3 regions of the Citrobacter sp. Marseille-Q6884 genome follow, and region 2 is predicted to be linked to each of the others. Evidence: predicted binding sites of a transcription regulator. Region 2 holds the regulator's gene; each other region holds the start of a gene.
The links. Region 2 encodes PurR, which represses purine synthesis genes. Its sites were predicted from a motif close to CANGCAAACGTTTGCNTG; they were not measured.
Positions count from the first base shown of each region.

Region 1: a site for PurR is predicted at 8,194-8,211, ahead of raiA (ribosome-associated translation inhibitor RaiA). Genes of this name have one in related genera too.
Region 3: a site for PurR is predicted at 3,095-3,112, ahead of purH (bifunctional phosphoribosylaminoimidazolecarboxamide formyltransferase/IMP cyclohydrolase). Genes of this name have one in related genera too.

Region 1 covers NZ_CAMDRE010000002.1:120,154-130,128, reverse strand. The annotation lists rRNA gene N7268_RS15655 (23S ribosomal RNA) at 1-382, opposite strand, end outside; tRNA gene N7268_RS15650 (tRNA-Glu) at 604-679, opposite strand; rRNA gene N7268_RS15645 (16S ribosomal RNA) at 765-2,306, opposite strand; gene clpB (ATP-dependent chaperone ClpB) at 2,756-5,329, opposite strand; gene yfiH (purine nucleoside phosphorylase YfiH) at 5,459-6,190, opposite strand; gene rluD (23S rRNA pseudouridine(1911/1915/1917) synthase RluD) at 6,187-7,167, opposite strand; gene bamD (outer membrane protein assembly factor BamD) at 7,299-8,036, shown strand; gene raiA (ribosome-associated translation inhibitor RaiA) at 8,310-8,648, shown strand; Phe leader region at 8,751-8,876, shown strand; gene pheL (pheA operon leader peptide PheL) at 8,752-8,799, shown strand; gene pheA (bifunctional chorismate mutase/prephenate dehydratase) at 8,899-9,975, shown strand, end outside.
Region 2 covers NZ_CAMDRE010000002.1:1,493,448-1,503,422, forward strand. The annotation lists gene N7268_RS22285 (alkene reductase) at 1-1,007, shown strand, start outside; gene gloA (lactoylglutathione lyase) at 1,165-1,572, shown strand; gene rnt (ribonuclease T) at 1,667-2,314, shown strand; gene grxD (monothiol glutaredoxin 4) at 2,379-2,726, opposite strand; gene N7268_RS22305 (C40 family peptidase) at 3,060-3,890, shown strand; gene sodB (superoxide dismutase [Fe]) at 4,017-4,598, shown strand; gene N7268_RS22315 (MFS transporter) at 4,642-5,811, opposite strand; gene cydH (cytochrome bd-I accessory subunit CydH) at 5,989-6,078, opposite strand; gene purR (HTH-type transcriptional repressor PurR) at 6,376-7,401, shown strand; gene punR (DNA-binding transcriptional activator PunR) at 7,407-8,330, opposite strand; gene punC (purine nucleoside transporter PunC) at 8,442-9,647, shown strand; gene cfa (cyclopropane fatty acyl phospholipid synthase) at 9,936-9,975, shown strand, end outside.
Region 3 covers NZ_CAMDRE010000001.1:1,395,903-1,405,877, forward strand. The annotation lists gene zraR (sigma-54-dependent response regulator transcription factor ZraR) at 1-97, shown strand, start outside; gene purD (phosphoribosylamine--glycine ligase) at 94-1,383, opposite strand; gene purH (bifunctional phosphoribosylaminoimidazolecarboxamide formyltransferase/IMP cyclohydrolase) at 1,399-2,988, opposite strand; rRNA gene N7268_RS06680 (16S ribosomal RNA) at 3,609-5,150, shown strand; rRNA gene N7268_RS06685 (23S ribosomal RNA) at 5,386-8,291, shown strand; rRNA gene rrf (5S ribosomal RNA) at 8,387-8,502, shown strand; gene N7268_RS06695 (acetyltransferase) at 8,624-9,067, opposite strand; gene metA (homoserine O-succinyltransferase) at 9,224-9,975, shown strand, end outside.

The sequences.
Region 1 (9,975 bases), 1.4 Mb from region 2:
TCCCGCCCTACTCTTCGAGTTCACAACATATGCACTTTTGTGTACGGGACTTTCACCCTGTATCGTGCGACTTTCCAGACGCTTCCACTAACACACATGCTGATTCAGACTCTGGGCTGCTCCCCGTTCGCTCGCCGCTACTGGGGGAATCTCGGTTGATTTCTTTTCCTCGGGGTACTTAGATGTTTCAGTTCCCCCGGTTCGCTTCATTACGCTATGTATTCACGTAATGATAGTGTGACGAATCACACTGGGTTTCCCCATTCGGAAATCGCCGGTTATAACGGTTCATATCACCTTACCGACGCTTATCGCAGATTAGCACGTCCTTCATCGCCTCTGACTGCCAGGGCATCCACCGTGTACGCTTAGTCGCTTAACCTCACAACCCGAAGATGTTTCTTTCGATTCATCATCGTGCTGCGAAAATTTGAGAGACTCGAACACACCATTTATCTGTTCTTATTACGGAGAACAGACACAGTGTGTCGTTTCAATTTTCAGCTTGATCCAGATTTTTAAAGAGCAAATATCTCAAACAAGACTCGCAAGTCTGTTTTGAGATATAACGGCCGGCGACTTTCACTCACACAAACCAGCAAGTGGCGTCCCCTAGGGGATTCGAACCCCTGTTACCGCCGTGAAAGGGCGGTGTCCTGGGCCTCTAGACGAAGGGGACACTGAAGTCTCAATCGCAAGACGCCTTGCTATTTACTTTTCATCAGACAATCTGTGTGGACACTACAAGGAACGGTTCTTTAAGGTAAGGAGGTGATCCAACCGCAGGTTCCCCTACGGTTACCTTGTTACGACTTCACCCCAGTCATGAATCACAAAGTGGTAAGCGCCCTCCCGAAGGTTAAGCTACCTACTTCTTTTGCAACCCACTCCCATGGTGTGACGGGCGGTGTGTACAAGGCCCGGGAACGTATTCACCGTGGCATTCTGATCCACGATTACTAGCGATTCCGACTTCATGGAGTCGAGTTGCAGACTCCAATCCGGACTACGACATACTTTATGAGGTCCGCTTGCTCTCGCGAGGTCGCTTCTCTTTGTATATGCCATTGTAGCACGTGTGTAGCCCTACTCGTAAGGGCCATGATGACTTGACGTCATCCCCACCTTCCTCCAGTTTATCACTGGCAGTCTCCTTTGAGTTCCCGGCCTAACCGCTGGCAACAAAGGATAAGGGTTGCGCTCGTTGCGGGACTTAACCCAACATTTCACAACACGAGCTGACGACAGCCATGCAGCACCTGTCTCAGAGTTCCCGAAGGCACCAAAGCATCTCTGCTAAGTTCTCTGGATGTCAAGAGTAGGTAAGGTTCTTCGCGTTGCATCGAATTAAACCACATGCTCCACCGCTTGTGCGGGCCCCCGTCAATTCATTTGAGTTTTAACCTTGCGGCCGTACTCCCCAGGCGGTCTATTTAACGCGTTAGCTCCGGAAGCCACGCCTCAAGGGCACAACCTCCAAATAGACATCGTTTACAGCGTGGACTACCAGGGTATCTAATCCTGTTTGCTCCCCACGCTTTCGCACCTGAGCGTCAGTCTCTGTCCAGGGGGCCGCCTTCGCCACCGGTATTCCTCCAGATCTCTACGCATTTCACCGCTACACCTGGAATTCTACCCCCCTCTACAAGACTCTAGCCTGCCAGTTTCGAATGCAGTTCCCAGGTTGAGCCCGGGGATTTCACATCCGACTTGACAGACCGCCTGCGTGCGCTTTACGCCCAGTAATTCCGATTAACGCTTGCACCCTCCGTATTACCGCGGCTGCTGGCACGGAGTTAGCCGGTGCTTCTTCTGCGAGTAACGTCAATTGCTGCGGTTATTAACCACAACACCTTCCTCCTCGCTGAAAGTACTTTACAACCCGAAGGCCTTCTTCATACACGCGGCATGGCTGCATCAGGCTTGCGCCCATTGTGCAATATTCCCCACTGCTGCCTCCCGTAGGAGTCTGGACCGTGTCTCAGTTCCAGTGTGGCTGGTCATCCTCTCAGACCAGCTAGGGATCGTCGCCTAGGTGAGCCGTTACCCCACCTACTAGCTAATCCCATCTGGGCACATCCGATGGCAAGAGGCCCGAAGGTCCCCCTCTTTGGTCTTGCGACGTTATGCGGTATTAGCTACCGTTTCCAGTAGTTATCCCCCTCCATCGGGCAGTTTCCCAGACATTACTCACCCGTCCGCCACTCGTCACCCAAGAAGCAAGCTCCTCTGTGCTACCGTTCGACTTGCATGTGTTAGGCCTGCCGCCAGCGTTCAATCTGAGCCATGATCAAACTCTTCAATTTAAGTTTGATGCTCGTGAATTAAACTTCGTAATGAATTACGTGTTCACTCAGAGACTTGGTATTCATTTTTCGTCTTGCGACGTTAAGAATCCGTATCATTGAGTGCCCACACAGATTGTCTGATAAATTGTTAAAGAGCAGTGCCGCTTCGCTTTTTCTCAGCAGCGCGGGGTGTGCATATTACGCTATCCCGCTTCGAAGTCAAGCATTTAATTTCGCTTTTCTTCGTGAGGTTCTTTGTGAAACCCCGCTGGCCCGGCGGCTTGCGTGCCGTTGTGCCGTGTCAGTGGAGGCGCATTATAGGGAGTTATTTCAGGCTGACAAGTTATAAATACAAAAAACTTATCAACCGCTCACTTTCCAGGCAACCCACCTATTTACTGCCTGATTTTGCCTGGTTTTCAAACAAAAACGAGCCCCGCAAGGCTCGTTTTTCATCGTTTTGTGACTTATTGCACTGCCACAATGCGATCGTCATTGACTTCCAGACGAATCGTTTTGCCCGGAATCAGCTCACCAGACAGGATTTGCTGCGCCAATGGGTTTTCAATCTGCTGCTGAATAGCGCGTTTCAATGGGCGCGCCCCGTAGACAGGATCGTAACCATTAGCACTCAGCAATTTGAGCGCCTCGTCAGAAATGTGGATCTCATAACCACGTTCTTCCAGACGTTTGTACAGACGCTGCAACTGGATCTGCGCAATAGACGCGATGTGCTGTTCACCCAACGGATGGAATACAACAACCTCATCGATACGGTTGATGAACTCCGGACGGAAGTTGTGACTCACCACACCCAGAACCAGATCTTTCATGTGGCTGTAATCCAGCTCACCGAAACGTTCCTGAATCAGATCGGAACCCAGGTTCGATGTCATAATGACGACGGTATTGCGGAAATCAACGGTTCTTCCCTGCCCGTCAGTCAGACGGCCATCGTCGAGTACCTGCAGCAAAATGTTGAACACATCAGGATGCGCTTTTTCAACTTCATCCAGCAAAATGACCGAATAAGGACGACGACGAACGGCTTCCGTCAGGTATCCCCCCTCTTCATAGCCGACATATCCCGGAGGCGCACCAACCAGACGAGACACGGAGTGTTTCTCCATAAACTCGGACATATCGATACGCACCATGGCATCGTCACTGTCGAACATAAAGTTTGCCAGCGCTTTGCACAGTTCGGTTTTACCTACCCCGGTAGGTCCAAGGAACAGGAACGAACCAATTGGACGATTCGGGTCAGACAAGCCCGCACGGCTACGACGAATAGCGTTAGAAACAGCCTCGACGGCTTCATTCTGCCCAATCACACGGCTATGCAGTTCTTGTTCCATACGCAGCAGTTTTTCGCGCTCGCCTTCCAGCATGCGCGCAACCGGAATGCCGGTCCAGCGCGCCAGTACCTCGGCAATTTCCGCGTCGGTAACCTTATTACGCAACAGACGCATCGTTTTGCCTTCGGACTGTGTGGCTGCTTCCAGTTGCTTTTCCAGCTCAGGAATTTTGCCGTACTGCAGCTCAGACATTCGCGCCAGGTCGCCAACACGGCGAGCCTGCTCGATAGCGATTTTCGCCTGCTCCAGTTCAGCCTTGATGGTTTGCGTACCGGAGAGTGAGGCTTTCTCCGCTTTCCACTCTTCTTCTAACTCAGAATACTGACGCTCTTTGTCGTCCAACTCTTCGTTGAGCATCTCAAGACGTTTTTTACTTGCCTCATCAGACTCTTTCATTAACGCCTGCTGCTCCAGCTTCAACTGGATGATGCGGCGATCAAGCCGGTCAAGTTCTTCCGGCTTCGAGTCAATCTGCATACGAATGCTGGATGCGGCTTCATCGATCAGGTCGATGGCTTTGTCCGGTAACTGGCGGTCAGCAATGTAACGGTGAGACAGCGTCGCTGCCGCAACAATCGCCGGGTCAGTAATCTGCACGTGGTGGTGCAGCTCATAACGCTCTTTCAAACCACGCAGGATGGCGATGGTATCTTCTACTGAAGGCTCTGCCACGAACACTTTCTGGAAACGACGCTCCAGTGCCGCATCTTTTTCGATGTACTGGCGATATTCATCAAGCGTTGTGGCGCCGACACAGTGTAATTCCCCGCGCGCCAGTGCGGGTTTCAGCATGTTCCCGGCGTCCATTGCGCCATCGGCTTTACCCGCGCCCACCATGGTATGCAGTTCATCGATAAACAGGATGACATTACCTTCCTGTTTCGAAAGATCGTTCAGCACACCTTTTAAACGTTCTTCAAATTCACCGCGATATTTCGCCCCGGCCACCAGCGCGCCCATATCCAGCGCCAGTACGCGACGACCTTTTAAACCTTCCGGTACTTCACCGTTAATGATTCGCTGAGCCAATCCTTCAACGATAGCTGTCTTACCGACACCCGGCTCACCAATCAATACCGGGTTGTTTTTAGTACGGCGTTGCAGCACCTGAATGGTACGGCGGATTTCTTCATCACGGCCAATAACCGGATCGAGCTTGCCCTGTTCGGCACGCTCAGTCAGATCAACGGTATATTTTTTCAAGGCCTGACGTTGGTCTTCAGCCCCCTGGTCATTCACGCTTTCACCTCCACGCATCTGTTCAATTGCCTGAGTGATATTGGCGGTGGTCGCCCCCGCTGATTTTAATAAATCGGTCAGCGTACCGCGCGACTCAAGCGCTGCCAGAACGAACAGTTCTGACGAAATAAAGTTGTCCCCACGCTTTTGCGCCAGCTTGTCGCAAAGGTTCAGAACACGTACCAGCTCCTGAGAAGGCTGCACATCACCGCCGGTACCTTCGACCTGCGGTAAACGGCTCAATGCCTGATCAATAGCCGTGCGTAACTGGCCAGCATTAATGCCAGCGGACGTTAACAAAGGACGAACCGATCCCCCTTCCTGATTCAGCAAGGCGCTCATTAAGTGAAGTGGTTCGATGAATTGGTTGTCGTGCCCCAATGCGAGTGACTGGGCATCGGCAAGAGCAAGCTGGAATTTATTAGTAAGACGATCCAGACGCATAACTCCTCCCATAACAGGTCAAAATTGCTACTGGAGATTAAATGAGGTCATCCCTCAATTATTCAAGGTGAATGACCTGAATTATGTGAAAAGAAAATTACACGTACCGGATCGTCTTGATTCTTTAGGTTATATCAGCCAAATAAAACTTGCCATACGACCCGTGGTATTGTCGCGGCGATAAGAGAAGAAAGTCTCACTTTCGCTGAAGGTGCAACGGTCACCACCGTAAATGTCAGTAACCCCGAGATTGGCCAGACGCTGACGTGCAAGCTGATAGATGTTGGCCAGGTATTTTACACCGCGCGGTGTAAAAGCGCTGTCCGCTTGCGGATCTTTTGCCATGAAGGCTTCGCGGACTTCCGCGCCAACTTCAAACGCGCTCGGGCCAATTGCCGGACCTAACCAGGCAATAATGTTTTCAGGCTTATCGGTAAAGCACGCCACCGTTTCTTCCAGTACGCCTTCACATAACCCGCGCCAGCCCGCATGAGCAGCTGCGACTTCGGTTCCCGCACGATTACAAAAAAGGACGGGCAGACAGTCTGCGGTCATCACCGCACACACAGTACCGGGTGTATTGCTCCAGGACGCATCCGCACGTTTAGACAGGTAAGGTCCACCGCTGAGTTTCAGGACGTCCTTACCGTGCACCTGCTCGAGCCAGACGGGTTTCGACGGTAAGTTGCCCGCAGCAAATAGCCGCTTGCGGTTCTCTTCAACGTGCTCCGGGTTATCGCCACAATGCGCTCCCAGATTCAGAGAATCATAAGGCGGCAGACTCACACCGCCAATACGCGTAGAACTGCAGGCCGCGACGCCTTTCGGCAGGGGCCACTGCGGGACAATTAGCTTACTCATAGCCAGGCAATATCATCCTTATGCTCTTCGAAATCAGCGCGCATAACTTCAATCAACTCAACCATATCTTGCGGAATCGGTGCATGCCATTCCATTTCAATACCGGAGATTGGATGATACAGACGCAGCATCGTTGCGTGCAGAGCCTGGCGATCGAACTTACGCAGTGTAGAAATAAACGCGTCTGAAGCGCCTTTCGGTGGGCGCGGACGGCCGCCGTAGACCTGATCACCCACCAGCGGATGGGTGATATGCGCCATGTGCACGCGGATCTGGTGCGTACGTCCGGTTTCCAGACGCAGCCGCAGACGCGTGTGCACACGGAAGTGTTCCATGATGCGGTAATGCGTCACCGCCGGTTTACCCATTGGGTGCACGGCCATGTGAGTACGTTTGGTCGGATGACGGCTAATCGGCTCCTCAACCGTCCCTCCTGCGGTCATATGACCAATCGCCACTGCTTCATATTCGCGGGTGATTTCACGTAACTGTAACGACTCCACCAGACGCGTTTGCGCTGGCACCGTTTTTGCCACAACCATCAACCCCGTGGTGTCTTTATCCAGACGATGCACAATACCGGCACGAGGAACATCCGCGATTGGCGGGTAGTAATGCAGTAACGCATTCAGAACCGTGCCATCAGGATTACCCGCACCTGGATGCACTACGAGGTCACGAGGCTTGTTGATGACAAGAATATCGTCATCTTCGTATACGATATCCAGCGGGATATCCTGAGCTTCAAAACGTATTTCTTCATCAATTTCAGCATTGATGGAGACACGCTCTCCGCCCAACACTTTTTCTTTCGGTTTATCGCAAAGTTGACCATTTACCAGCACGCGCTGGTCGAGGATCCATTCTTTTATGCGTGAACGCGAATAATCAGGGAACAATTCGGCCAAAGCCTGATCTAAGCGTTGACCGAGCTGATTTTCAAAGACTGTTGCGGTGAGTTCTACTCGTTGTGCCATAAACTGCTTCTTTGTTTAACGTTGGGTTTTACGGCTTTGCCGTTTAATATAGTGTGCTATTGTAGCTGGTCTTAACCGGGAGCAGGAACAGAGAATCTCCCGTAAAACATTTTGAGGAAAGTCAAAACGTCATGACGCGCATGAAATATCTGGTGGCAGCAGCCACGTTGAGCCTGTTTTTGGCGGGTTGCTCTGGTTCAAAGGAAGAGGTGCCCGATAATCCGCCAAATGAAATCTACGCGACTGCTCAGCAAAAGCTGCAGGACGGTAACTGGAAACAGGCAATAACGCAATTGGAAGCGTTGGATAACCGCTATCCATTTGGACCGTATTCTCAGCAGGTGCAATTAGATCTCATCTACGCCTACTACAAAAACGCCGATCTGCCACTTGCTCAGGCTGCCATCGATCGTTTTATTCGTCTGAACCCGACTCATCCTAACATTGATTATGTCATGTATATGCGTGGCCTGACCAATATGGCGTTGGATGACAGCGCACTGCAAGGATTCTTTGGTGTTGATCGCAGCGATCGCGATCCACAGCACGCCCGAGCTGCGTTTAATGACTTTTCCAAACTGGTGCGTGGATATCCAAACAGTCAGTACACGACGGATGCCACCAAGCGTCTGGTATTCCTGAAGAATCGCCTGGCGAAGTATGAGTACTCCGTCGCGGAATACTACACTGCTCGTGGCGCATGGGTTGCTGTCGTGAACCGTGTAGAAGGTATGCTGCGTGACTTCCCGGACACAGAAGCAACGCGTAATGCTCTGCCGTTGATGGAAAACGCCTATCGCCAGATGCAGATGAATGCACAGGCGGAAAAAGTGGCGAAAATTATTGCCGCCAACAACAGCAATACCTGATTGCTATCAGACAGAATGCAAAACGGCAGCCCTCTGGCTGCCGTTTTTTTATCCGTTGACGCCGCAACTGAAGCGGTTTAGCTGCAACGCATCCCATCAAATATGGCCTGCTTTCCGGTATTCCTCAAGTTAAATATCGCCTGTTCCTGCGGTGCCTCACAAAAAGGTTTTCTTGACAAAAAGCGACAGAATAATGTGATTTACATCACACATTTTGACATTAAGAACGGTATGCTGGAATCACCAAGACGGGAAAGACAAGAGGTAAAATTTATGACAATGAACATTACCAGTAAACAAATGGAAATTACTCCGGCAATTCGCCAGCATGTCGCAGACCGTCTCGCCAAACTGGATAAATGGCAAACTCATCTGATTAATCCACATATCATTCTGTCTAAGGAGCCACAGGGTTTCATTGCTGATGCCACCATCAACACACCGAACGGACATCTGGTTGCCAGTGCAAAACACGAAGATATGTACACCGCAATTAACGATTTGATCAACAAGCTGGAACGGCAGCTCAATAAAGTGCAGCACAAAGGCGAAGCCCGTCGTGCAACAACTTCAGTAAAAGACGCCAACTTCGTCGAAGCAGAAGAAGAGTAGTCCCTTACATTGAGTGTATCGCCAACGCGCCTTCGGGCGCGTTTTTTGTTGACAGGGTGAAAACAGTACGGGTACTTTACTGAGGTAGCCAAAGGAAAATTACATGAAACTTGTCCCGTTCTTCTTCGCATTCTTTTTTACCTTCCCCTGAATGGGAGGCGTTTCGTCGTGTGATAAAGAATGCGAAGACGAACAATAAGGCCTCCCACAACGGGGGGCCTTTTTTATTGATAACAAGAAAGGCAACACTATGACATCGGAAAATCCGTTACTGGCGCTGCGCGAAAAGATCAGCACGCTGGATGAAAAATTACTGGCTTTGTTGGCCGAGCGACGTGGGCTGGCCGTCGAAGTGGGTAAAGCTAAGCTGCTTTCTCATCGTCCGGTACGCGATATCGACCGTGAACGCGACCTGCTGGACAGACTGATTCAGTTGGGTAAAACGCATCATCTGGATGCGCACTACATTACCCGACTGTTCCAGCTCATTATCGAAGACTCCGTTCTCACCCAGCAGGCGCTCCTTCAGCAACATCTGAACAAGATCAACCCGCACTCTGCCCGCGTTGCCTTCCTGGGGCCTAAAGGCTCATATTCTCACCTCGCCGCACGTCAGTACGCCGCACGCCATTTTGAGCAATTTATTGAAAGCGGGTGCGCGAAATTTGCCGATATATTTAATCAGGTTGAAACCGGCCAGGCCGACTACGCCGTCGTGCCGATTGAAAATACCAGTTCCGGTGCAATTAACGACGTTTACGACCTGCTGCAACACACCAGTCTTTCTATCGTCGGGGAGATGACCATTACCATCGACCACTGTGTACTGGTGTCAGGAACCACCGATCTGGACAGCATTGAAACGGTATATAGCCATCCCCAGCCCTTCCAGCAGTGCAGCAAATTCCTGAACCGCTATCCACACTGGAAAATTGAGTATACCGAGAGCACCTCAGCTGCAATGGAGAAGGTCGCGCAGGCTAACTCCCCGCGCGTAGCGGCTCTGGGCAGTGAAGCGGGCGGCGTACTGCATGGTTTGCAGGTTCTCGAACATATTGAAGCCAATCAGACGCTAAACATTACCCGCTTTGTAGTGCTTGCCCGTAAGGCAATCAATGTTTCCGACCAGGTTCCGGCGAAAACCACGCTGCTGATGGCCACCGGACAACAGGCAGGCGCATTAGTAGAGGCGCTGCTGGTCCTGCGTAACCATAATCTGATTATGACTAAACTGGAGTCACGCCCGATCCATGGCAACCCATGGGAAGAGATGTTTTATCTTGATATCCAGGCCAACCTGGAATCACCTGAGATGCAAAAAGCATTG
Region 2 (9,975 bases):
GCATTGAACCTGGCGACATCCCCACTCCGCTGATGGCCGAGTATTATCGTCAACGCGCAAGCGCAGGCCTTATCATCAGTGAAGCCACGCAGATTTCCGCACAGGCGAAAGGGTATGCCGGGGCACCTGGTTTACACAGCGACGCGCAAATTGCAGCATGGAAAAAAATCACCGCTGCCGTACACGCTGAGCAAGGTCACATCGCCGTACAACTGTGGCATACCGGTCGAATTTCTCACGCCAGCCTGCAACCAAACGGACAAGCTCCGGTTGCGCCTTCTGCCATCAGCGCAGGAACTCGCACCTCACTGCGTGATGAAAACGGTCTGGCAACGCGTGTCGATACCTCAATGCCGCGCGCGCTGGAAACCGAAGAAATTCCGGGGATCGTGAATGATTTCCGTCAGGCAATTGCCAATGCGCGTGAAGCAGGCTTTGACATGGTGGAACTGCACTCTGCCCACGGTTATTTACTGCACCAATTCTTGTCCCCTGCTTCTAACCACCGCACCGATCAGTACGGCGGCAGTGTCGAAAACCGTGCACGTCTGGTGCTCGAAGTCGTTGATGCCGGCATCAAAGAATGGGGTGCCGATCGCATTGGTATTCGTGTTTCTCCAATCGGTTCTTTCCAGAACGTCGATAACGGCCCGAACGAAGAAGCCGATGCGCTATACCTGATCGAACAACTCGGTAAACGCGGTATCGCTTACCTGCATATGTCCGAGCCTGACTGGGCCGGTGGTCAGCCATACAGCGACGCGTTCCGCGAAAAAGTTCGCGCACGTTTCCATGGCCCTATTATCGGCGCAGGCGCCTATACGCCAGAAAAAGCCGAGGCGCTGATTGAGAAAGGTCTGATCGATGCCGTTGCCTTTGGTCGCGCCTATATCGCTAACCCGGATCTGGTCGCCCGACTGCAACGCAAAGCCGAGCTGAATCCGCAGCGCGCTGAAAGTTTCTATGGCGGCGGCGCGGAAGGTTATACCGATTACCCTACCCTGTAACGGCACAAGCACTACGCTAGATTGAGATGCAAGGATGCATGCCACAAAAATGCAGTCTGCCAGACACTGTTCTTAATCCTGCATTGATAGCGGCGTAACAACGCCGCTATACTAAAACAACATTTTGAATGTATTAGCCATTTTAAAGGGGATACAGATGCGTTTACTTCATACCATGCTGCGCGTGGGTGACCTGCAGCGTTCCATCGATTTTTATACCAACGTCCTGGGCATGAAACTGCTGCGTACCAGCGAAAACCCTGAATACAAATACTCTCTGGCCTTTGTCGGTTACGGTCCTGAAACCAGTGAGGCTGTTATCGAGCTGACTTATAACTGGGGTGTCGATAGCTACGAGCTGGGAACCGCTTATGGTCATATCGCCCTGAGCGTGGACAACGCGGCTGAAGCCTGCGAGCGTATTCGTCAGAACGGCGGTAACGTCACCCGTGAAGCCGGTCCGGTAAAAGGCGGCACGACAGTTATCGCCTTTGTGGAAGATCCAGACGGCTACAAAATTGAATTAATTGAAGAGAAAGACGCAGGCCGCGGCCTGGGTGACTGATCTCCAACCGGGCGCAGTTCATCTGTGCCCGTGGTTTTATCCTCATCATTTTGCCATAATACGCGCTGCAATTTTCCCGTATTAAGAGACCCAGATGTCCGATAACGCTCAACTTTCCGGTCTGTGTGACCGTTTTCGTGGTTTTTATCCTGTCGTCATCGACGTAGAAACAGCAGGATTTAACGCCAAAACCGATGCGCTGCTCGAAATAGCCGCCATCACACTGAAAATGGATGAACAAGGCTGGCTGATGCCGGACATGACGTTGCATTTCCACGTCGAGCCGTTTGAGGGAGCGAATCTGCAACCTGAAGCGCTTGCGTTTAACGGTATCGACCCGAGCAATCCGCTGCGTGGTGCGGTCAGTGAATACGACGCGTTGCATGCCATTTTCAAAATGGTGCGCAAAGGCATCAAAGACAGCGGTTGCAATCGGGCGATCATGGTGGCGCATAATGCCACCTTCGATCACAGCTTCATGATGGCAGCAGCTGAACGCGCATCTCTGAAACGTAACCCGTTTCACCCGTTCGTCACCTTTGATACCGCGGCACTCAGTGGGTTATCACTGGGTCAGACGGTTCTGTCGAAAGCGTGTCTGGCCGCGGGCATGGAATTTGATGGCACTCAGGCGCACTCAGCCCTGTATGACACAGAACGCACGGCGGTTCTGTTTTGCGAAATTGTTAACCGCTGGAAGCGACTTGGTGGTTGGCCGCTCCCTGTGCCTGAAGAGGCATAACGCGCCAATAATCAGGCATAAAAAAAGCGACCACTCTCAGGTCGCTTTTTTTTACTTCTGCTGATTATTCAGCATCTGGCTCTTCGGTTTTGTACTTCGCCGCAGTTTCTTTAATCAGCTGTTGCAGCTCACCGCGCTGGTACATTTCAATTAAAATGTCGCAACCGCCTACCAGCTCACCATCAACCCACAGCTGTGGGAAGGTTGGCCAGTTTGCATATTTCGGCAGCTCGGCGCGAATATCCGGGTTTTGCAGAATATCAACATAAGCAAAGCGTTCACCACAGGCGGACAGCGCCTGCACAGCCTGAGCGGAGAAACCGCAGCTTGGCAGTTTAGGAGAACCTTTCATGTACAGGAGAATCGGGTTTTCAGCGATCTGGCGCTGGATTTTTTCGATAGTGGTGCTCATTATCTTGCTTCCTTAAACTTCTTTTACGGCAGTAGTCTGACATTGTAACGGGTCAGGCAGGCAACGGAAAATAACATTTTCATTACGCCTTATTATTTTATCGCCTGTCGTTAAAAGTTGCATTCATAATCTCACTTACCCCCTTAAAGCGTGTGGATTTGCTTATCTGTTCATCAGTTCGGTCTTTTTTTGCTGTTTTTTTTTGCGGTCGGTAACGAAACACAGTTGTAAACGAAAAAAGCTATTAAGTTTCCCGTTTCTATAGATTAGAATCATCAAGTTTTGTAAATCACACGCAGGCACGATAGACCTGCCTTACCAGAGGACTGCTCAGTGGCGCGGATAAACCGAATCTCGATCACGCTCTGTGCTTTACTTTTTACGACACTGCCTTTTACGCCAATGGCTCATGCTTCCAAGCAAGCCCGGGCGACAACTACTGTTTCTCATTCCCTCAAAACGGTAGATAAAAAGAAAAGCTCAACAGCCAGTCAAAAAACAACAAAAACCAATCCAAAAACGGCAAAAAAAACCACCAGCAAAACCAGCAGTAAAATCGCTTCCTCATCCAAAAAACGCACCGCTACTCCGGCAAAGTCTACCAAAACCGCAAATCGACGTGGCAAAGTGGCGACAACGCAAACGGCAGCCGTTACCTGGACAGAGAAATGCACCCCGCGTAAAGGCCATAAACCGCGTTGTGTAAAAGTGAAAACGACAGCGCCGACGGCGCTTGCTGATGTGCATAAAGTGAAAGTTCAAAAAGCGACCAAGACCGCCATGTCTACCCTGATGAACCAGATCGGTAAGCCTTACCGCTGGGGGGGAACGTCGCCAAGAACCGGCTTTGATTGCAGTGGTCTGGTGTACTACGCGTACAAAGATCTGGTGAAATTTCGCATTCCACGTACCGCCAATGAAATGTACCACCTGCGTGACGCTGCGCCTATTGAACGCGGTGAGCTGAAAAACGGCGACCTGGTCTTCTTCCGTACACAGGGACGTGGCACCGCCGATCACGTTGGCGTCTATGTCGGCAATGGTAAATTTATCCAGTCACCGCGCAGTGGTCAGGAAATTCAAATCACCTCGCTGAGCGAAGATTACTGGCAGCGCCATTATGTTGGTGCTCGCCGCGTGATGACACCTAAAACAATTCGCTAAAAACTTACCCTACAGGAGATGCTGTAGGGTAAGTTCTTCTTTTGCATAACCTTTCAATTTGCTACCCTATCCTTACTCACAATGAGGCTATTGTGTGTACTCATATAAATAATAAGGAGAGAAGCAATGTCGTTCGAATTACCTGCATTACCGTATGCCAAAGATGCTCTGGTGCCGCACATTTCTGCTGAAACGCTGGAATACCACTATGGCAAACACCATCAAACCTACGTGACCAATCTGAACAATCTGATTAAAGGCACGGCGTTTGAAGGCAAATCACTGGAAGAGATCGTACGTAGCTCTGAAGGTGGTGTCTTTAATAACGCAGCTCAGGTATGGAACCACACGTTCTACTGGAACTGCCTGGCGCCAAACGCTGGCGGCGAACCGACCGGTAAACTGGCCGAAGCCATTGCAGCATCGTTTGGTAGCTTCGCGGATTTTAAAGCGCAATTCACCGATGCCGCTATCAAGAACTTCGGCTCTGGCTGGACCTGGCTGGTAAAAGGGGCTGATGGCAAACTGGCTATCGTTTCCACCTCTAACGCGGGTACGCCACTGACAACTGATGCGACGCCGCTGATGACCGTTGACGTATGGGAACACGCCTACTACATCGACTATCGCAATGCCCGTCCTGGCTACCTGGAACATTTCTGGGCGCTGGTTAACTGGGAATTTGTTGCGAAGAACTTCGCTGCGTAAATATGACAACGCAGAAGGGACTCCCTTCTGCGTTTTAGCGTGATTAGCTTGCGGCAGTACAGACTTCTTCGGGTTGTCTTCTCGCCGAAATAAAGACCAGCAATAAAGCCAGCCCTGCCACAATCGCCCCCATCACCGGAACAAAACTGTAGCCTAAGCCGCCAGAAATCACCGCACCGCCCGCGGCCGCACCCAGCGCATTCCCCAGATTAAATGCGCCAATATTGACTGATGAAGAGAGCCCTGGCGCTTCACTGGCAACGCGCATTACGCGCATCTGCAACGGCGGAACGACGGCAAACGTGGCCGCGCCCCACACCACCATACTGATGGCAGCGCCCAACTCGTTACGCGCCAGAAACGGAATCGCCAGCATAATAACCATCAGCAACAGCAAAAATCCTTTCAGCGTGCCATTCACCGAACGGTCCGCCAGTCGCCCACCCAGATAGTTACCGATGGAAAACCCGACGCCTATCAGCACCAGCATGCCGGTCACAAAGGCGGGGGTTGCATGGGTGATACTGTGCAACACCGGCGAAATGTAGGTATAGAGGGTGAACATCGCGCCGGCCCCCAGTACGGTGGTGAGAAGCGCGGATAACACTTGCGGGCGCAGTAATACGGCAAGTTCTTTGCGCACATCGGGCCGCTCTCCCGCCCCGCCTTTGGGGAGTGAGAAGAACAGACTGACCATCGCGATAACACCCAGACCGGCTGTCGCCATAAACGACATACGCCAGCCGATAGTTTCACCGAGCCAGGTCGCGGCAGGAACGCCGCCAATATTGGCAATGGTTAATCCCATAAACATGGTCGCGACTGCGCTGGCCTGCTTGTGCTTTGGCACAACACTTGCCGCCACAACGGAACCGAGCCCAAAAAACGCCCCATGGTTAAGACTGGTCAAGATACGCGACAACATAAGCGTGGTGTAGTCCGGCGATATTGCCGAAAGCACATTGCCCAGCGTAAAAATCGCCATCAGAAAAATGAGCGCATTGCGACGCGCACGATGCGAAAGCAGTAATGTCATCAGCGGCGCGCCAATCATCACCCCCACCGCGTAGGCGCTAATTAGCATCCCCGCCGCAGGAATGGAGACATCCACGCCCCTGGCGATGACGGGCAATAATCCCATAGGGGAAAATTCAGTCGTGCCAATACCAAACGCACCAATTGCCAGCGCCAATAAGGGATAATTTATTTTCATACATCGACTCCATAACGTCGAGCCGTGGCACGACACCCGATAAGAGTGCAAAAGCATGACATTGATCGCAAAAATAATAAAGTTAACAAAACTGCAAAAGACTTTTGCTTATTCGCAAACAATAGGAGGGAAAGACAAACAGGTGGGATGAGGGAGAGCGTTCTCCCTCGGGATAAATCAATGCAGTGCCGCGGTCAAACCACCCGCTACAATCAGACCCAGAACAATAATGGTGGTGACTAACGAAAATTTCAGATCGGTGCTCATCAAGTTTTCTCCTTTTTATTCCCACACAAAAAGTGATATTGCGCATTTTTGCACACTTGAACGCAAAAATCTCTCACGATTTATATTGATAACTGCTTTTAACTCTTCCCCTTTTCGTTAAGATCAGACAAAATTCGACGCTTACTTGATTAGCGTACCGGCCATTGACCCCTTTCTGACGTTCCGTGTCGTTTTCCCGGCGTGCCGCAACCCTGACGTTGTGGTCAGGGTGTTTAAAGGCAAACGTTTACCTGGAGTATTCTCAGGAGCTTAGGATATGGTCTGGAGTGAGATGTAATGGCAACAATTAAAGATGTAGCGAAGCGAGCAAACGTTTCCACTACAACCGTATCACACGTAATTAACAAGACGCGTTTTGTCGCGGAAGAAACCCGTAATGCTGTCTGGGCGGCGATTAAAGAGCTGCACTACTCCCCCAGCGCAGTAGCGCGCAGCCTGAAGGTGAATCACACCAAATCGATCGGCTTGCTGGCGACCAGTAGTGAAGCGGCCTACTTCGCTGAAATTATCGAAGCCGTCGAAAAAAATTGCTTCCAGAAAGGCTATACGCTGATTCTGGGCAACGCATGGAATAGCCTCGAAAAACAGCAGGCATATCTCTCCATGATGGCGCAAAAGCGCGTGGATGGCCTGCTGGTCATGTGCTCTGAGTACCCGGAGTCCCTGCTTTCCATGCTCGAAGAGTATCGCCATATTCCTATGGTCGTTATGGACTGGGGCGAGGCCAAAGCCGATTTTACCGATACCGTCATTGATAACGCCTTCGAAGGTGGTTATATGGCAGGTCGGTACCTGATTGAGCGCGGCCACCGTGAGATTGGCGTGATCCCTGGCCCGATGGAGCGCAACACCGGCGCGGGTCGTCTGGCTGGCTTTATGAAAGCCATGGAAGAAGCGCTGATTAAAGTGCCGGAAAACTGGATTGTCCAGGGCGATTTCGAGCCTGAATCAGGTTACCGCGCGATGCAGCAAATCCTCTCTCAGTCCCACCGTCCGACAGCGGTCTTTTGTGGCGGGGATATTATGGCCATGGGCGCGCTTTGCGCCGCTGACGAGATGGGTTTACGCGTTCCGCAGGATGTGTCGTTGATCGGTTACGATAACGTGCGCAACGCGCGCTTCTTCACGCCAGCATTGACCACCATTCATCAGCCAAAAGATTCACTCGGCGAAACGGCCTTTAACATGCTGTTAGACCGTATCGTGAATAAGCGCGAAGAGTCGCAGTCCATCGAGGTGCACCCGCGCCTGGTTGAACGTCGCTCCGTTGCTGACGGTCCGTTCCGCGATTATCGTCGTTAAGCGTACTATGCGGGAGTCTCTTCAGGCTCCCGCAACCACTCTTTATTCAGCGTTTCGCTATCCCCCAGATAATCCAACAGCCAGCTTAATGCCGGTGACATATCGTTTTGTTGCCAGGTCAGGCAACAGGCGGCATCAGGGAAGGGATTTTCAAGCTGTAACGCAACCCACTTGCCGCTATCGATCCACGGTTTCGCAAAATGCGTCGGCACCATACCCACACACAGCCCCGCCGATAAACAGGTCGCCGAAGATTCCCAGTCAGGCACCACAACGCGCTTTTGGTTATCAAGCAGCCAGGTGATTCGCTTCGGTAATGTGCGGGAGGTGTCTTCGCGCACCAACGACGGCCAGTTGCGCAACGTATCGTCACTGAGCGGTCCGGGAAGCGAGGCCAACGGATGATGACTTGCCACCACACAACTCCAGCTCAGCATTCCCATATCGCGAAACGTGTAACGTTCCCCCACCGGGATCGCCTGCGTGGCGCCGATAGCCAGTTCAACGCGACCATCAGAGAGTGCATCCCAGACGCCGTTAAACACCTCCTGGAACACCAGCAGTTCCACATCATCAAAGTGACGATAAAAATCCACAATCATTTGTCGGGTTCGTTCTGGCCGAACAATATTGTCTACCGCAATCGCCAACTGCCCTCGCCAGCCATTGGCGATTTGTTGACATTGCTGACGTGTGATCTGCATTTTTTTGATAACAGACCGACCCTCTTTTAAAAACCATACACCCGCAGGCGTTAATTCCACATCCCGATGACGTCGTTCGAAAAGCGGCACAGCAAGCCACTCTTCCAGTTGGCGCACGGTATAACTCACCGCGGAGGGTACACGGTGCAACTCCTGCGCAGCCGAACTAAAGCTTCCGTTACGCGCCACAGCATCAACCACTTCAAGTGAATATTCTGACCACATACTCTGCCTACAAAAAATTTGAAACCAGTAAACAAATATTAGCGTTTCACAGCGAGAATTACACTCACTACACTCTGCGGCACTGTATTACTGCTAAAAAGAGAAACAATTATGCAACCTGGAAAAGGGTTTTTAGTCTGGCTGGCCGGTCTTAGCGTGCTCGGCTTTCTGGCAACGGATATGTATTTGCCCGCCTTTGCTGCTATTCAGTCCGATCTGCAAACCCCTGCGTCTGCCGTCAGCGCCAGCCTGAGTCTGTTCTTAGCCGGTTTTGCCGTCGCGCAACTTCTGTGGGGGCCACTCTCCGACCGCTACGGTCGCAAGCCGATTTTGCTGCTGGGTTTATCCATCTTCGCGCTGGGAAGTCTGGGCATGTTATGGGTTGAAAACGCCACAGGTCTGTTGGTACTGCGCTTTATCCAGGCCGTTGGCGTCTGCGCCGCGTCGGTTATCTGGCAGGCACTGGTTACCGACTATTATCCGTCTCATAAAGTAAACCGTATCTTTGCCACGATTATGCCGCTGGTGGGCTTATCTCCTGCCCTCGCGCCATTATTAGGGAGCTGGATCCTGGTGCATTTTTCCTGGCAGGCCATTTTTGCCACGCTGTTTGCCATTACATTAATCCTGATGCTGCCCGCCCTGCGGTTAAAACCGACCTCTCAGGCGCGTGACGATAGTCAGGATAAATTGACGTTTGCGACCCTGTTACGTTCCCAAACATACCGCGGAAATGTACTGATTTATGCGGCCTGCTCCGCCAGTTTTTTTGCGTGGTTAACAGGTTCCCCCTTTATTCTGAGTGAAATGGGTTATAGCCCGGCAGTGATTGGCCTGAGCTATGTTCCACAGACGATCGCCTTTTTGATTGGTGGCTACGGCTGCCGTGCCGCGTTGCAAAAATGGCAGGGTCGTCAGCTGTTGCCGTGGTTACTCATCCTGTTCGCCGTGAGCGTCATTGCGACCTGGGCGACCGGCTTTATTCGCCACGTTTCACTGACCGAAATTTTGATCCCATTCTGTGTGATGGCCATCGCGAACGGGGCAATCTACCCGATCGTCGTCGCCCAGGCATTACGTCCGTTTCCGCAGGCAACAGGACGTGCAGCCGCGTTACAGAACACGCTGCAGCTCGGGTTATGCTTCCTGGCAAGCCTGGTGGTGTCGTGGTTAATCAGCACCCCGCTGCTGACGACCACCAGCGTCATGCTGGCAACGGTATTCCTGGCCGCGCTGGGCTACAAAATGCAGTCACAGCAAGAAAGTGATGATCTGACAGACGAAAGTGCGCATATTGCCCATGGTGAGTCGCACTAATCATTGTCGAGAACAATTAATTAGTCCGCTAACATTTTTCAGTTGAGTCGCTCAAAATTCAGGCTTATACTGATTTCCGGTTGTTAATAAAACGATAATTTTCTGTATTAACGGGAACATGAATGTTCCCGTTTCTCCACGGATGGCCTTTTCGGTAAGGGTTCCTCCCTTCCTCTGTTCTACGTCGGATTTTAGATTCGCGGATTAATTCCGTGAGATTTCTCACAAAGCCTAAAAAGCGTCTACGCTGTTTTAAGGTTCTGATCGCCGACCAGTGATGGAGAAGCTATGAGTTCATCGTGTATAGAAGATGTCAGCGTACCGGATG
Region 3 (9,975 bases), on a different contig from region 2:
TCTTGCGGCGCTGGAGAAAACGGGCGGCAACAAAACCGAAGCCGCCCGTCAATTAGGGATCACGCGTAAAACGCTGTTGGCGAAAATTTCGCGTTAGCGTTGCTCGCGCTCAATGGCGCGCCAGCCGATGTCGTTACGGCTGAAGCTGCCATCCCAGTGGATATCGGTCATTAAGGCGTAAGCGCGTTTCTGCGCTTCGGCCACGGTATCCCCCAGAGCGGTGGCGCACAGGACGCGGCCGCCGTTAGTGAGTACACGATCGTCATCGGCAAGCTTTGTTCCGGCATGGAATACCTTACCGTCAGCGACCTTTTCCAGCGGTAGGCCGTGAATCACATCGCCGGTACGGTAATCACCCGGATAGCCCCCTGCGGCGATAACCACGCCCAGTGAAGCACGTTCGTCCCACTCGGACGTTTGCTCATCCAGCTTACCTTCGCAGGCTGCGAGGCACAGCTCCACCAGATCCGATTTCATGCGCAGCATAATTGGCTGCGTTTCCGGGTCACCAAAACGGCAGTTGAACTCAATAACTTTCGGGTTACCTTGCTTGTCGATCATCAGACCTGCGTACAGGAAGCCGGTGTAAGTGTTACCTTCTGCCGCCATACCTTTTACGGTTGGCCAGATGATCCGTTCCATGGTGCGCTGGTGAACGTCGTCCGTCACCACCGGCGCAGGAGAGTAAGCGCCCATACCGCCGGTGTTCGGTCCCGTATCGCCATTGCCGACACGTTTGTGATCCTGGCTGGTGGCCATCGGCAGTACGTGTTCGCCGTCAACCATTACGATAAAGCTCGCCTCTTCACCATCGAGGAACTCTTCGATAACGATACGATGGCCTGCGTCGCCAAAGGCGTTGCCAGCCAGCATGTCGTGAACGGCGGCTTCGGCTTCTGCCAGCGTCATCGCCACGATAACGCCTTTTCCGGCAGCCAGACCGTCGGCCTTGATCACGATTGGCGCGCCTTTCTCACGCAGATACGCCAGCGCAGGTTCGATTTCGGTGAAGTTCTGGTATTCCGCCGTCGGGATGTTATGACGGGCGAGAAAATCTTTCGTGAAGGCTTTGGAGCCTTCGAGCTGTGCGGCACCTTCGGTTGGGCCAAAGATTGCCAGACCGGCGGCACGGAAAGCATCGACGACACCTATCACCAGCGGTGCTTCCGGTCCGACGATGGTCAGATCAATCTTCTCATTTTGGGCAAAGCTCAGCAGTGCCGGAATATCGGTAACCGCGATCGCCACGTTTTGTAGCGTGGGTTCCAGTGCCGTACCCGCGTTGCCCGGAGCAACAAAAACAGTCTCAACCCGCGGTGACTGTGCGGCTTTCCAGGCCAGCGCGTGTTCGCGCCCGCCGTTGCCAATAATTAATACTTTCATCGTCTGCTCCGTGGATTAATGGCGGAAGTGGCGCATATCGGTAAAGATCATCGCAATACCGTGTTCATCGGCGGCGGCAATCACCTCATCATCACGGATGGAACCGCCTGGCTGGATAACACAGCTCACACCCACAGCAGCAGCGGCATCAATACCATCGCGGAACGGGAAGAAGGCGTCAGAGGCCATGGCAGAACCTTTGACTTCCAGGCCTTCGTCCGCTGCTTTAATCCCGGCAATCTTCGCGGAGTAAACACGGCTCATCTGGCCTGCGCCTATCCCAATGGTCATGTTCTCTTTGGCGTAAACAATGGCGTTGGATTTTACGAACTTCGCGACTTTCCAGCAGAACAGCGCATCACGCAGCTCCTGTTCGGTCGGCTGACGTTTGGAAACCACGCGCAGTTCCCCTTCGGTCACCATACCCAGGTCACGATCCTGAACCAGCAGGCCACCGTTAACGCGTTTGAAATCCAGGCCCGGTACACGCTGTGCCCACTGGCCACAGGTCAGGACGCGAACATTCTGTTTGGCAGCAGTAATTTTCAGTGCGTCTTCAGTGGCGGAGGGGGCGATGATCACTTCAACAAACTGACGGGAGATGATGGCCTGCGCCGTTCCTGCATCCAGCTCGCGGTTGAACGCGATGATGCCGCCGAATGCGGAAGTTGGGTCGGTTTTGTACGCACGGTCATAGGCGTCGAGAATCGAGGTGCTTACTGCCACGCCGCACGGGTTGGCGTGTTTAACGATCACACACGCGGGCTCGTTGAACTCTTTCACGCATTCCAGCGCTGCATCGGTATCGGCGATATTGTTATAGGAGAGCGCTTTGCCCTGTACCTGCTGCGCGGTGGCGACAGAGGCTTCTTTTACATTCTCTTCTATATAGAAGGCAGCCTGCTGGTGGCTGTTCTCGCCGTAGCGCATATCCTGCTTCTTAATGAAGTTCAGGTTAAGCGTACGCGGGAAACGGCCAGCGGCTTCTTTGCTTTCGCCATGATAGGCCGGAACCATGCTGCCGAAGTAGTTGGCAATCATGCTGTCATAAGCGGCAGTATGTTCGAAGGCTTTGATCGCGAGGTCAAAACGGGTGTCGAGGGTCAGAGAACCGTCGTTGGCATCCATCTCTTTAATAATGGCGTCGTAGTCGCTGCTCTTCACCACGATGGCAACGTCTTTGTGATTCTTTGCAGCGGAGCGCACCATGGTCGGGCCGCCGATATCGATATTCTCGACGGCATCTTCCAGCGAGCAGCCTTCACGGGCTACGGTCTGGGCGAACGGGTACAGGTTAACAACCACCATATCGATTGGCGCGATACCGTGCTGTTCCATTATTCCGTCATCCTGGCCGCGACGACCAAGAATGCCGCCGTGTACTTTTGGATGCAGGGTCTTCACACGTCCATCCATCATTTCCGGGAAACCGGTGTAATCGGAAACTTCGGTCACTGGCAGGCCTTTCTCTGCTAACAGGCGAGCGGTACCACCTGTAGACAGCAGCTCCACACCACGTGCGGAAAGTGCCTGAGCGAATTCGATAATACCCGCTTTGTCAGAAACACTGAGCAGAGCGCGGCGGACTGGACGACGTTGTTGCATGGTAAATCCCCTGGATTTGACTATTACAGAGAGCGTTAGCTGAATTCTTGGATAAAAACTCAGCTAACGCCCCTTACGGGGTATCGTTGTTTTGCCGCAGCATTGTAACGAAAACGTTTGCGCAACGCTCGCGAATTTTTATTTTTCAATGTTGACCTTAATTGATGCTGTGGAAGATCGCATCTACAGGGCGAGAATTGCAGAAAGGATCGGGATGTTTGTGGATAACTCTGTGTGTAAATGGGTATAAGGCGGGGTTTTGCTGTGGAATGCAGCAGTCAGTCATTTTTCTGTCATTTAAGGGTTGCGGGCGCCGGAGAACTCCCTATAATGCGCCTCCATCGACACGGCGGATGTGAATCACTTCACACAAACAGCCGGTTCGGTTGAAGAGAAAAATCCTGAAATTCAGGGTTGACTCTGAAAGAGGAAAGCGTAATATACGCCACCTCGCGACAGAGCGCCAAAGCGCGTCGCACCTGCTCTTTAACAATTTATCAGACAATCTGTGTGGGCACTCAATGATACGGATTCTTAACGTCGCAAGACGAAAAATGAATACCAAGTCTCTGAGTGAACACGTAATTCATTACGAAGTTTAATTCACGAGCATCAAACTTAAATTGAAGAGTTTGATCATGGCTCAGATTGAACGCTGGCGGCAGGCCTAACACATGCAAGTCGAACGGTAGCACAGAGGAGCTTGCTCCTTGGGTGACGAGTGGCGGACGGGTGAGTAATGTCTGGGAAACTGCCCGATGGAGGGGGATAACTACTGGAAACGGTAGCTAATACCGCATAACGTCGCAAGACCAAAGAGGGGGACCTTCGGGCCTCTTGCCATCGGATGTGCCCAGATGGGATTAGCTAGTAGGTGGGGTAACGGCTCACCTAGGCGACGATCCCTAGCTGGTCTGAGAGGATGACCAGCCACACTGGAACTGAGACACGGTCCAGACTCCTACGGGAGGCAGCAGTGGGGAATATTGCACAATGGGCGCAAGCCTGATGCAGCCATGCCGCGTGTATGAAGAAGGCCTTCGGGTTGTAAAGTACTTTCAGCGAGGAGGAAGGCATTAAGGTTAATAACCTTAGTGATTGACGTTACTCGCAGAAGAAGCACCGGCTAACTCCGTGCCAGCAGCCGCGGTAATACGGAGGGTGCAAGCGTTAATCGGAATTACTGGGCGTAAAGCGCACGCAGGCGGTCTGTCAAGTCGGATGTGAAATCCCCGGGCTCAACCTGGGAACTGCATTCGAAACTGGCAGGCTAGAGTCTTGTAGAGGGGGGTAGAATTCCAGGTGTAGCGGTGAAATGCGTAGAGATCTGGAGGAATACCGGTGGCGAAGGCGGCCCCCTGGACAGAGACTGACGCTCAGGTGCGAAAGCGTGGGGAGCAAACAGGATTAGATACCCTGGTAGTCCACGCTGTAAACGATGTCTATTTGGAGGTTGTGCCCTTGAGGCGTGGCTTCCGGAGCTAACGCGTTAAATAGACCGCCTGGGGAGTACGGCCGCAAGGTTAAAACTCAAATGAATTGACGGGGGCCCGCACAAGCGGTGGAGCATGTGGTTTAATTCGATGCAACGCGAAGAACCTTACCTACTCTTGACATCCAGAGAACTTAGCAGAGATGCTTTGGTGCCTTCGGGAACTCTGAGACAGGTGCTGCATGGCTGTCGTCAGCTCGTGTTGTGAAATGTTGGGTTAAGTCCCGCAACGAGCGCAACCCTTATCCTTTGTTGCCAGCGATTCGGTCGGGAACTCAAAGGAGACTGCCAGTGATAAACTGGAGGAAGGTGGGGATGACGTCAAGTCATCATGGCCCTTACGAGTAGGGCTACACACGTGCTACAATGGCATATACAAAGAGAAGCGACCTCGCGAGAGCAAGCGGACCTCATAAAGTATGTCGTAGTCCGGATTGGAGTCTGCAACTCGACTCCATGAAGTCGGAATCGCTAGTAATCGTGGATCAGAATGCCACGGTGAATACGTTCCCGGGCCTTGTACACACCGCCCGTCACACCATGGGAGTGGGTTGCAAAAGAAGTAGGTAGCTTAACCTTCGGGAGGGCGCTTACCACTTTGTGATTCATGACTGGGGTGAAGTCGTAACAAGGTAACCGTAGGGGAACCTGCGGTTGGATCACCTCCTTACCTTAAAGAACCGTTCCTTGTAGTGTCCACACAGATTGTCTGATGAATGATGAACTTCTGAATGTACTTCCGAGTGCATTAAGAAGTTTTGCTCTTTAAAAATCTGGATCAAGCTGAAAATTGAAACGACACACTGTGTCTGTTCTCCGTAATAAGAACAGATAAATGGTGTGTTCGAGTCTCTCAAATTTTCGCAGCACGATGATGAATCGAAAGAAACATCTTCGGGTTGTGAGGTTAAGCGACTAAGCGTACACGGTGGATGCCCTGGCAGTCAGAGGCGATGAAGGACGTGCTAATCTGCGATAAGCGTCGGTAAGGTGATATGAACCGTTATAACCGGCGATTTCCGAATGGGGAAACCCAGTGTGATTCGTCACACTATCATTACGTGAATACATAGCGTAATGAAGCGAACCGGGGGAACTGAAACATCTAAGTACCCCGAGGAAAAGAAATCAACCGAGATTCCCCCAGTAGCGGCGAGCGAACGGGGAGCAGCCCAGAGTCTGAATCAGCATGTGTGTTAGTGGAAGCGTCTGGAAAGTCGCACGATACAGGGTGAAAGTCCCGTACACAAAAGTGCATGTGTTGTGAACTCGAAGAGTAGGGCGGGACACGTGGTATCCTGTCTGAATATGGGGGGACCATCCTCCAAGGCTAAATACTCCTGACTGACCGATAGTGAACCAGTACCGTGAGGGAAAGGCGAAAAGAACCCCGGCGAGGGGAGTGAAAAAGAACCTGAAACCGTGTACGTACAAGCAGTGGGAGCCTCTTTATGGGGTGACTGCGTACCTTTTGTATAATGGGTCAGCGACTTATATTCTGTAGCAAGGTTAACCGAATAGGGGAGCCGAAGGGAAACCGAGTCTTAACTGGGCGTTAAGTTGCAGGGTATAGACCCGAAACCCGGTGATCTAGCCATGGGCAGGTTGAAGGTTGGGTAACACTAACTGGAGGACCGAACCGACTAATGTTGAAAAATTAGCGGATGACTTGTGGCTGGGGGTGAAAGGCCAATCAAACCGGGAGATAGCTGGTTCTCCCCGAAAGCTATTTAGGTAGCGCCTCGTGAACTCATCTTCGGGGGTAGAGCACTGTTTCGGCTAGGGGGTCATCCCGACTTACCAACCCGATGCAAACTGCGAATACCGAAGAATGTTATCACGGGAGACACACGGCGGGTGCTAACGTCCGTCGTGAAGAGGGAAACAACCCAGACCGCCAGCTAAGGTCCCAAAGTCATGGTTAAGTGGGAAACGATGTGGGAAGGCACAGACAGCCAGGATGTTGGCTTAGAAGCAGCCATCATTTAAAGAAAGCGTAATAGCTCACTGGTCGAGTCGGCCTGCGCGGAAGATGTAACGGGGCTAAACCATGCACCGAAGCTGCGGCAGCGACACTATGTGTTGTTGGGTAGGGGAGCGTTCTGTAAGCCGTTGAAGGTGGCCTGTGAGGGTTGCTGGAGGTATCAGAAGTGCGAATGCTGACATAAGTAACGATAATGCGGGTGAAAAACCCGCACGCCGGAAGACCAAGGGTTCCTGTCCAACGTTAATCGGGGCAGGGTGAGTCGACCCCTAAGGCGAGGCCGAAAGGCGTAGTCGATGGGAAACAGGTTAATATTCCTGTACTTGGTGTTACTGCGAAGGGGGGACGGAGAAGGCTATGTCGGCCGGGCGACGGTTGTCCCGGTTTAAGCGTGTAGGTGTGTGTTCCAGGTAAATCCGGTTCACTCTAACACTGAGGCGTGATGACGAGGCACTACGGTGCTGAAGTGACAAATGCCCTGCTTCCAGGAAAAGCCTCTAAGCATCAGGTAACACGAAATCGTACCCCAAACCGACACAGGTGGTCAGGTAGAGAATACCAAGGCGCTTGAGAGAACTCGGGTGAAGGAACTAGGCAAAATGGTGCCGTAACTTCGGGAGAAGGCACGCTGATAGGTAGGTGAAGCGACTTGCTCGTGGAGCTGAAATCAGTCGAAGATACCAGCTGGCTGCAACTGTTTATTAAAAACACAGCACTGTGCAAACACGAAAGTGGACGTATACGGTGTGACGCCTGCCCGGTGCCGGAAGGTTAATTGATGGGGTTATCCGTAAGGAGAAGCTCTTGATCGAAGCCCCGGTAAACGGCGGCCGTAACTATAACGGTCCTAAGGTAGCGAAATTCCTTGTCGGGTAAGTTCCGACCTGCACGAATGGCGTAATGATGGCCAGGCTGTCTCCACCCGAGACTCAGTGAAATTGAACTCGCTGTGAAGATGCAGTGTACCCGCGGCAAGACGGAAAGACCCCGTGAACCTTTACTATAGCTTGACACTGAACACTGGTCCTTGATGTGTAGGATAGGTGGGAGGCTTTGAAGTGTGGACGCCAGTCTGCATGGAGCCGACCTTGAAATACCACCCTTTAATGGCTGGTGCTCTTACGAAGATCCGTGATCCGGGTTGCGGACAGTGTCTGGTGGGTAGTTTGACTGGGGCGGTCTCCTCCTAAAGAGTAACGGAGGAGCACGAAGGTTAGCTAATCCTGGTCGGACATCAGGAGGTTAGTGCAAAGGCATAAGCTAGCTTGACTGCGAGAGTGACGGCTCGAGCAGGTGCGAAAGCAGGTCTTAGTGATCCGGTGGTTCTGAATGGAAGGGCCATCGCTCAACGGATAAAAGGTACTCCGGGGATAACAGGCTGATACCGCCCAAGAGTTCATATCGACGGCGGTGTTTGGCACCTCGATGTCGGCTCATCACATCCTGGGGCTGAAGTAGGTCCCAAGGGTATGGCTGTTCGCCATTTAAAGTGGTACGCGAGCTGGGTTTAGAACGTCGTGAGACAGTTCGGTCCCTATCTGCCGTGGGCGCTGGAGAATTGAGGGGGGCTGCTCCTAGTACGAGAGGACCGGAGTGGACGCATCACTGGTGTTCGGGTTGTCATGCCAATGGCACTGCCCGGTAGCTAAATGCGGAAGAGATAAGTGCTGAAAGCATCTAAGCACGAAACTTGCCCCGAGATGAGTTCTCCCTGAGACTTTAAGTCTCCTGAAGGAACGTTGAAGACGACGACGTTGATAGGTCGGGTGTGTAAGTGTAGCGATACATTGAGCTAACCGATACTAATGAACCGTGAGGCTTAACCTTACAACGCCGAAGATGTTTTGGCGAAAGAGAAGACGATTTTCAGCCTGATACAGATAAAATTAACCGGCGGTAAGCGGGTTAATAAACAGAATTTGCCTGGCGGCTGTAGCGCGGTGGTCCCACCTGACCCCATGCCGAACTCAGAAGTGAAACGCCGTAGCGCCGATGGTAGTGTGGGGTCTCCCCATGCGAGAGTAGGGAACTGCCAGGCATCAAATCAAGCAAGAGGCCATCCGTAAGGATGGCCTTTTTGCGTTTGTGCGCATCTGAAAACCCCGGTTCGTGACTGCAGGTCCGGCAGCATGGCGCTACCGGACGGGGTTAACTGAATACTATTCGATTCCATACGCCAGTTTTAGTAACGGATACGGCTTCCCAAGATCGTCCACTTCGCTGCGTCCCGTCACCTGAAATCCCATCCTCTTATAAAACCCTACCGCTTGATCATTTTGCTCATTCACATTGGTCTTCAATTCTGGCGCCAGGGATAGCGCATGATTGACAAGCATTCGTCCAATCCCTGCACCACGCGCATCAGGATCGATAAACAGAGCATCCATATGCTGTTCGCTGAGCAACATAAAACCGACAGGCTTATCCTGTTGATTAACAGCCACCCATAGCGGTGCTTCCGGTAAAAAGGAACGTACCAGCTCTTCAAGCTCAACCCGATACGCTGCTGATAAAAAATGGTGCGTGGCATCGACAGAACGACACCAAATTGCAATCAGTTCGTCGCCTTCGTCCTGCCGTGAACGGCGAATATTAATAACCATAGTGACTCCTTTTATTCTTGCTTATAGTCTACTGTAATTACCTTTGTGAAACTTTCTCACCTTTCACATGCAGACTCGACATTTAACGCATTCCTGGTTATTGTCAGCTATCTGGATGTCTAAACGTTTATACGTATGTTGTGAGGTAACAAGGTTATGCCGATTCGGGTGCAGGACGAGCTACCAGCCGTCAATTTCTTGCGTGATGAAAATGTCTTTGTGATGACCGCATCACGCGCAACAGGCCAGGAAATTCGTCCACTGAAGGTCCTGATTCTTAACCTGATGCCGAAGAAAATCGAAACGGAAAACCAGTTTCTGCGTCTTCTGTCTAACTCGCCGTTGCAGGTGGATATTCAACTGTTGCGCATTGACGCACGTGAATCGCGTAATACACCTGCCGAGCATCTGAACAACTTCTACTGTAATTTTGATGAGATCCGCGATCAGAACTTTGATGGTCTGATTGTGACCGGTGCGCCGCTGGGGCTGGTTGAGTTTAATGATGTCGCTTACTGGCCGCAGATCAAACAGGTGCTGGAATGGGCAAAAGATCACGTCACCTCGACACTCTTTGTCTGTTGGGCGGTACAAGCGGCACTGAATATTTTGTATGGTATTCCAAAACAAACCCGCGCGGACAAACTCTCCGGCGTCTATGAACACCATATTCTGCATCCTCATGCTCTGCTGACGCGCGGCTTTGATGATGCGTTTCTTGCGCCGCATTCGCGCTATGCCGATTTCCCTGCGGCCCTGATCAGAGATTATACCGACCTTGAGATCTTTGCGGAGACAGAAGAGGGAGATGCCTACCTGTTTGCCAGCAAAGATAAGCGCATTGCATTTGTGACAGGTCATCCGGAATACGATGCACATACTCTGGCCAGTGAGTATTTTCGTGATGT